2 regions of the Cupriavidus sp. FW305-3-2-15-C-LB2 genome follow, and region 2 is predicted to be linked to the other one. Evidence: predicted binding sites of a transcription regulator. Region 2 holds the regulator's gene; the other holds the start of a gene.
What was found. The regulator sigma-54, encoded in region 2, starts transcription at its own class of promoters, with help from an activator protein. The targets are predictions, from matches to a motif close to TGGCANGNAANCTGCTTT.
Positions count from the first base shown of each region.

Region 1: AC3WRR_RS15065 (ANTAR domain-containing response regulator) is a predicted target of sigma-54. The motif match lies at 2,402-2,419, and genes of this name have one in related genera.

Region 1 is NZ_JBYSZW010000018.1:180-4,387, forward strand. Features, by position in the region: partial or broken gene ftsY (signal recognition particle-docking protein FtsY) at 1-818, shown strand, start outside; gene maiA (maleylacetoacetate isomerase) at 836-1,483, opposite strand; gene AC3WRR_RS15060 (fumarylacetoacetate hydrolase family protein) at 1,488-2,189, opposite strand; gene AC3WRR_RS15065 (ANTAR domain-containing response regulator) at 2,443-3,090, shown strand; gene AC3WRR_RS15070 (CmpA/NrtA family ABC transporter substrate-binding protein) at 3,456-4,208, shown strand, end outside.
Region 2 is NZ_JBYSZW010000048.1:35,997-40,204, forward strand. Features, by position in the region: gene lptC (LPS export ABC transporter periplasmic protein LptC) at 1-67, shown strand, start outside; gene lptA (lipopolysaccharide transport periplasmic protein LptA) at 135-785, shown strand; gene lptB (LPS export ABC transporter ATP-binding protein) at 854-1,654, shown strand; gene AC3WRR_RS27600 (RNA polymerase factor sigma-54) at 1,788-3,269, shown strand; gene hpf (ribosome hibernation-promoting factor, HPF/YfiA family) at 3,318-3,668, shown strand; gene ptsN (PTS IIA-like nitrogen regulatory protein PtsN) at 4,125-4,208, shown strand, end outside.

The DNA of each region.
Region 1 (4,208 bases), on a different contig from region 2:
AGGTCGACGAGGCCCTGTTCGAAGAACTGGAAACCGCGCTGCTGATGGCAGATGCCGGCGTGGAAGCCACCGAGTACCTGCTGGGCGAGTTGCGCAAGCGCGTCAAGGCCGAGCGCATCGAGACCGCCGAAGGCGTCAAGGCGGCGCTGCGCGAGCTGCTGACGCAGCTGCTGCGCCCGCTGGAAAAAACTATGGCGCTGGGCCGCGAGCAGCCACTGGTGATGATGATCGCGGGCGTCAACGGCGCCGGCAAGACCACCAGCATCGGCAAGCTGTGCAAGCACTTCCAGCGCTATGACCAGAAGGTGCTGCTGGCCGCCGGCGATACCTTCCGCGCCGCCGCGCGCGAGCAACTGACGATCTGGGGCGAACGCAACAACGTCACCGTGGTGGCGCAGGAAAGCGGCGACCCGGCGGCGGTGATCTTCGACGCCGTCAATGCGGCCAAGGCGCGCGGCATCGACATCGTCATGGCCGACACCGCCGGCCGCCTGCCGACGCAGCTGCACCTGATGGAAGAGCTCAAGAAGGTCAAGCGCGTGATCAGCAAGGCCATGCCGAGCGCGCCGCACGAGGTGCTGCTGGTGATCGACGCCAACACCGGCCAGAACGCCCTGCAGCAAACCCGCGCCTTCGACGACGCGCTGGGCCTGACCGGCCTGATCGTGACCAAGCTCGACGGCACCGCCAAGGGCGGCATCCTGGCGGCTATCGCGCGCCAGCGCCCGGTGCCGGTTTATTTCATTGGCGTGGGCGAGAAGGTGGAGGACCTGCAGCCGTTCAAGGCGGATGAGTTCGCCGAAGCGCTGCTGGGGTAAGGCCCGGTTGCGAACGCTTATTCCGCGTCAGGCTGCGCCTTCGGCTCCGCCTTCTGGAAAGCAGGCAGCTCCATGCAGGTTTCATAGATCCTGGCGATCGCCGGGTAGCGGGCCAGGTCGATATTGAAGCGCTGCGCGTTGAATACCTGCGGCACCAGGCAGATATCGGCCAGCGTGGGCGTATCGCCAAAGCAGAAGCGTCCGGCCTTGCCGCCGCGCTCCAGGTTGGCCTGCAGCGACGCAAAGCCCAGCTCGATCCAGTGGTGGTACCACGCGTCCTTGACCTCGTCGGTCACGCCCACGGTGTGCTTCAGGTACTTCAGCACGCGCAGGTTGTTCAGCGGGTGGATCTCGCACGCGATCTCCTGGGCCAGTCCGCGCACATAGGCGCGGTCCAGCGCCGTGCCGGGCAGCAGCTTCGGCTCGGGATGGACCTCGTCCAGGTATTCGACGATGGCCAGCGATTGCTGCAGCACGTGCTCGCCGTCGGCGAGCGCCGGCACCAGTCCGTCGGGATTCACGGCGCGGAATTCCGGCTTGAGCTGCTGGCCGCCTTCTTTCAGCAGGTGCACCGGCACATAGTCATAGGCCAGCCCCTTGAGTTCCAGCGCAATGCGCACGCGGAATGAGGCCGAACTGCGGAAATAGCTGTAAAGCTTTAGCATCGGATCAGACTACCTTGATGGTGAGATCGCCCACGCCGCCGACGTGGCACTGCATGACATCGCCCTTGACCACCGGGCCCACGCCTTCGGGCGTGCCGCTGAAGATCAGGTCGCCCGGCTGCAGCTCGAACAGCTTCGACAGGTACGACACCATCTCCGGCACCGACCAGATCAGGTCGGACAGGTCGCCGCGCTGCTTCTCCACGCCGTTGACCGCCAGCGTCACTGCGCCCTTCTGCGGATGGCCGATGGCCAAGACCGGCACGATCGGGCCGATCGGCGCGGACTGGTCGAAGGCCTTGCCGGTCTCCCAGGGGCGGCCGGTCTTCTTCGATTCGTTCTGCAGGTCGCGGCGGGTCATGTCCAGGCCCACGGCGTAGCCGAACACGTGGCCGGCTGCCTGGTCGACCGGGATGTCGCGGCCGCCCTTGCCGATCGCCACCACCAGCTCCACTTCATAGTGGCAGTTGCTGGTGCCCGGCGGGTACGGGAAGGCGCCTTCGGTGCCGTCGGCGACGTAGCTGACCGCGTCGGACGGCTTGCAGAAGAAGAACGGCGGCTCGCGGTCGGGGTCCGAGCCCATTTCACGGGCGTGGGCAGCATAGTTGCGGCCGACGCAGTACACGCGCCGTACCGGGAAACTAGCATTGCTGCCGCGCACCGGCACGCCAACGGGCGCGGCCGGAGCGAACACGAATTCGGTCATGCATCTCTCCAGATTGTTCTGATCGGTGCTGCGGCGCGGGTGGGCAGGGTTGCAGGAAGCAGCCATGCGCGGCGTCGCCAGCAGACGCGCCCGGCGCAGCAGGGCAACAGGATACACCGCGAGAGTTGGCTCTGCGTACGACCGCATACAATGAATCCAGGCATCCTCGCAGCGCCAGCGCACCGAACTGGCGCAGGTGCCGGATACTTACCCGGCGCGAATCTTGCATGGCGCACTGCAACAGAGCCTAGCCATGACACGACGCCACCCGCCCCCATCGCCCACCGCTGCCGCACCTGCCCCGCCCACTGCCGGCGGCCGGGTGTTGCGGATCCTGCTCGTGCGCGACCCGCATGACGCCGACCCGCTGAACGTCGAGACCATCCGCGGCGGGCTGGTCAGCGCCGGCTTTACCGAGATCCAGATCGTCGATGCCGACCTGCGCCTGCCGGATGTGATCACGGCCACCCAGCCCGACATGCTGATCATCGCGTCTGAATCCGCCGCGCGCGACACCATCGAGCATGTCTGCGTCTCGACCCAGCATGCGCCGCGCCCGATCGTGCTGTTCACCGACAACGACGACAGCCAGCGCATCAAGGCAGCGCTGACGGCGGGGATCACCGCCTATATCGTCGACGGCCTGCGCGCCGAGCGCGTCAAGACCGTGCTCGACGTGGCCTACACACGCTTCGAACTGGATCAGCAGCTGCGCGCCGAGCTCGATGCCACCCGGCTCAAGCTGGCCGAGCGCAAGGTGGTCGAGCGCGCCAAGGGACTGCTGATGCAGGCGCGCGGCCTCAGCGAGGACGAGGCCTACAAGCGCCTGCGCAGCATGGCGATGGAGCGCGGCCTGAAGCTGGTGGACGCGGCCCAGCGCGTGATCGACGTGATGGGCTGAGCCGCTCCCGCCTGCCAGCCGTGGTGCGCCGCCGCACGCGACTGGTGCAATGCACGCTCCTGGCGCTGCCGCACTGCGTCACCTCCCTCCCCTGCTCCCCCGAATGTGGCGGCGGCCAGCGCGCGCGCACCACATCCGATCATTTCCCCCCGATCCGTCACAAATCCGCCCTCGAATGCTGCACTGCACAGGCTGGCACACGCCTTGCGTTATGCAGGTATCGGCCAACGGCGGCCGACCAACAATTTCGGCGGACACGGCCAACGCGGGCTGCGTCACGCCACGGACAACGGCGTCCCTGCGCCGCACCGGTCTTCTGGCGAAGCCGGTCGCGGAGGGGACGCCTTTTTTCTTGGAGCCATGCAATGCCCTCTCGCCTCAGGATTGCCAAGCCGCTGCACGCAGCCGTCCACGTTCCCGACGCGGCTGCCGACGCCGTGCCGGCCAGCAGCGGCCGCCGCCGCGCGCTTGCCACCATCGCCGGCGCCAGCGTGATGACGCTGGTCGATCCGCTGGTGCGCGCCGGTGCGTGGGCAGCGGGCTCGGACGCGCCCGAGAAGACCGACGTGCGCATCGGCTTTATCCCGCTGACCGACTGCGCCTCGGTGGTGATGGCCGCGACGCTCGGGCTGGACAAGAAATACGGCATCAAGATCACGCCGACCAAGGAAGCCTCATGGGCCGGCGTGCGCGACAAGCTGGTCAACGGCGAGCTGGACGCGGCGCACGTGCTGTACGGACTGATCTACGGCGTGCAGCTGGGCATCGGCGGCCCGAAGAAGGACATGGCCGTGCTGATGAACCTGAACCACAACGGCCAGGCCATCACGCTGTCGTCCAAGCTCGCCGAGAAAGGCGTCAAGGACGGCGCCAGCCTGAAGGCGCTGATGATGAAGGAGAAGCGCGACTACACCTTCGCCCAGACCTTCCCCACCGGCACGCACGCAATGTGGCTGTACTACTGGCTGGCGGCCAACGGCATCAACCCGATGCAGGACGCCAAGGCCATCACGGTGCCGCCGCCGCAGATGGTGGCCAATATGCGCGTGGGCAATATGGACGGCTTCTGCGTGGGCGAGCCCTGGGGCGCGCGCGCCATCGCCGACAAGATCGGCTTC
Region 2 (4,208 bases):
ATTGCTCGGCAATGTACGCGGCACCATCATCACCGGGCCGACCCCTGGCCGCGCGCCGGGGTCCTGAGCCCCGGCCCGGGGGCCGCACCAACCCGCACCAACGTACCCAGACGCCCTCAAGCAACCCTGCCAACATGACTGCTTCCCTGACGACATCGTCCCGTCGACGCACCGCCCCGGCCCTGCTCGCCCTGGCCATGGCCTTCGGCCTGCTGGCCCAGCCCGCCCTGGCCGAGCGCGCGGACCGCGACAAGCCGATGGTGCTGGAGGCGGACAACGCCAGCTATGACGACGTCAAGCAGATCTATACGCTGACCGGCAATGTGGTGCTGACCAAGGGCACCATGATCCTGAAGTCCGACGCCGCCGAACTGCGCACCGATCCCGAGGGCTACCAGTTCGCGGTGGCCACCGCCAAGCCGGGCAAGCAGGCCTACATCCGGCAGAAGCGCGAAGGCGTCGACGAATACATCGACGGCTGGGGCGACCGCATCGAGTACGACGGCAAGCAGGAGTACTCCAAGCTGATCGGCAATGCCCGCATGGCGCGCCTGCAGGGCGCCAAGCAGGTCGACGAGATCCGCGGCGCGGTGCTGACCTACGACAGCCGCAAGGAGTTCTACACGGCTGCCGGCGGCGGTAGCGGCGATGCCGCGGCCGCCAATCCGTCCGGCCGCGTGCGCGCGGTGCTGTCGCCGCGCCAGGACCAGAAGGCCGGCGCCACGGGCAGCGGCGGCTCGCCGCTGGACCTGAAGCCGGCGCCCGCGCCTGCCAACAAACCCTGACGCCTGGCGCCGGCTGCGTGCATCGCATGCGGCCGGCGCCAGAAACGCCTGAACGCCAGACTGTGCCAATGACCGATACCGCAACCATCGCCGACAAGCCTTCCGTCGAAGCCTCCACCGTCCTTGCCGGCGGCAGCACGCTGGTCGTGCGCCACCTGAAGAAACGCTATGGCTCGCGCACGGTGGTCAAGGACGTCTCGCTCGACGTGAAGAGCGGCGAGGTGGTCGGCCTGCTCGGGCCCAACGGCGCGGGCAAGACCACCTCCTTCTACATGATCGTGGGCCTGGTGGCGCTGGACGAAGGCGATATCGTGCTCGACGGCGACCACATCAGCGGCCTGCCGATCCACGAGCGCGCGCGCATGGGGCTGTCGTACCTGCCGCAGGAAGCCTCGGTATTCCGCAAGCTCAACGTCGAAGAGAACATCCGCGCGGTGCTGGAGCTGCAGGTGAGCAACGGCAAGCCGCTGCCCAAGGCCGAGATCGAGCGCCGCCTGGATTCGCTGCTCGACGACCTGCAGATCGCGCACCTGCGCAACAACCCGGCGCTGTCGCTGTCGGGCGGCGAGCGCCGCCGCGTGGAAATCGCGCGCGCGCTGGCGTCGTCGCCGCGCTTCATCCTGCTGGACGAACCCTTCGCCGGCGTGGACCCGATCGCCGTGGGCGAGATCCAGCGCATCGTCAGCTTCCTCAAGGCACGCAATATCGGCGTGCTGATCACCGACCACAACGTGCGCGAGACGCTCGGCATCTGCGACCACGCCTACATCATCAGCGAAGGCACGGTGCTGGCCGCGGGCCAGCCCGAGGAAATCATCGCCAATGACGCAGTGCGGCGCGTCTACCTGGGCGAGAACTTCCGCATGTGATGCAGCGGCCTGCCATGGAGCGGCAGGCTATTCGCGGGCGCACGTGGGCCTGCCACAGCCAGCAGCGATCAGACCGCATAAGCGATAGCAATTTCCGTTCCAACAACGGAAAGATGCGCATAGAATAGGTCGCATGAAACCGTCGCTACAGCTCCGCCTTTCCCAGCATCTGGCCCTGACCCCGCAACTGCAGCAGTCGATCCGGCTGCTGCAGCTTTCCACGCTGGAACTGCAGCAAGAGGTCGAACAGGCACTGACGGAAAACCCTCTGCTCGAACGCGAGAACGACTGGATCGAAAGCCCGCTGCGCGTGGCGGCCGACGGCTCGGTCAACCTGCAGAGCGCACCGGCGCCCGCGCCGGCAGAGCCGCAGGGCAATGGCGAGGCCCGCGCCGACGGCGCGGCTGACGACGACAGCTATGGCGACAGCGGCAACGGCGACGACTATGGCAGCAGCGACTGGAGCCTGGACGACTTTGCCCGCCGCCCCCAGGGCGACGAGGACGAAAAAACGCCGATGCAGCTGCGCGAAGCCGAGCCCACGCTGCGCGAGTACCTGATGGAACAGCTCACGCCGCTGAAGATCTCGGCGCGCGACAAGGGCCTGGCCATCTTCCTGATCGAATCGCTCGACGACGATGGCTACCTGAGCGCATCGCTTGAGGAGATCTGCACGGAGTTGCCGGAAGAACTCGAGTTCGAGATCGAGGAGGTCCACGCCATCCTCACGCTGCTGCAGAGCTTCGACCCGCCCGGCGTGGGCGCGCGCAACGCCGCCGAGTGCCTGGCCCTGCAGTTGCGGCGCCTGACGCACCCGCAGCGCGAACTGGCCCTGAACATCGTGACCAGCCACCTGGAGTTGCTCGCAGTACGCGACTACACGCGGCTGAAGAAGGCGCTGCAGGTGGATGAAGCGGCGCTGAAGTCCGCACACGAACTGATCCGCTCGCTGGCGCCCTACCCCGGCCATGCATACAGCCGCCCGGAGGCGGACTTCGTGGTGCCGGACGTGTTCGTGCGCAAGGGAGGCGGCGGCTGGATCGCGCAGCTCAATCCGGATGTGATGCCGAGGCTGCGCATCAATGACATGTATGCGCAAATCCTGCGTGGCGCAAAGGGTGAGTCCGGCACCGCCGGGCTGCAGCAGAAGCTGCAGGAGGCGCGCTGGCTGATCAAGAACATCCAGCAGAGGTTCGACACAATCCTGCGTGTCTCGCAGGCCATTGTCGAGCGTCAAAAGAACTTTTTCAGCCACGGCGAAATCGCCATGCGCCCCTTGGTTTTGCGGGAGATTGCCGATACACTGGGTTTACACGAGTCAACCATCTCCCGGGTGACGACCAATAAATATATGGCAACGCCGATGGGTACTTTCGAACTGAAGTACTTCTTCGGCAGCCACGTGTCCACCGAAACCGGTGGCGCGGCTTCGTCAACGGCCATCCGCGCCTTGATCAAGCAACTGATAGGAGCCGAAGACCCGAGGAATCCCCTTTCCGACAGTCGCATTGCCGAACTGCTGGGCGAACAAGGCTTCGTTGTCGCACGCCGCACCGTTGCCAAGTATCGCGAAGCCCTGAAGATCCCCGCAGTCAATCTCCGCAAGTCTTTGTAGCCGAGCCCACCGCCTGCCTGGTGAGGCTCTTTCAGAAGGAGAAGCGCTATGAACTTCAAGATCAGTGGACACCACCTGGACATCACGCCCCCTCTGCGTGAGTACGTGGAAACGAAGCTGGAGCGAATCGTCAGGCATTTCGATCAAGTCATTGGCGTTAGTGTGCTGCTCTCTGTCGACAACCATAAAGAAAAGGACCGGCGTCAGTACGCGGAAATCAATCTACATCTCAAGGGCAAGGACATCTTTGTCGAAGCGCATCACGAAGACCTGTATGCAGCGATCGACGCACTCGTCGACAAGCTGGACCGTCAGGTGATCCGCTACAAGGATCGCGTGCAAGGCCACGACCGCGAAGCGGTCAAGTACCAGATGGCCGCAGCGCAAATGCAGCAATGACCGTGCCCGGCAGCCCCGCAGCGGGCTGCTGAATCAGGATTGAACAGGCAAGCCGCGCCAAGAAGCGCGGCTTTTTTGCGCCCTCGCGTTCCCGGTTGCCGCCGGCATGCCGCGCCCGCACTGGCGGCGCGGCCCGGCTGTGGCGCCGGAGCCGATGCTTTTCACCCGAATGAGCAAGGGTGTTCGCAAGCGCTGCGCCAAGGTGTATGCTGCGCCATACAAAGAGAGGGAATCCTGGCCGTGCCCCGCACCGGTGCACCGGCTCCCCGCCGCGGAGGCACCATTGCATCACCATGTATCTTTCTGCACCGGCTTGCCCCGTTGCGCTGCACAATGCGGGAGTAGTCGCTGCTCTATAATGGGCCGGACGCCTCCGGCCAGGCCAACGGCAGGCCGGAGCCAGCCCACTGCCCGGCGGAACGGTCCGCCCGCTAACTGAAATCCTGCGCATCGCCCATGAATCGTTTGGCCAAATTGCTGCCACCCGGCAACATCACCCTCGACGTCAGCGTCACCAGCAAGAAGCGTGTGTTCGAGCAG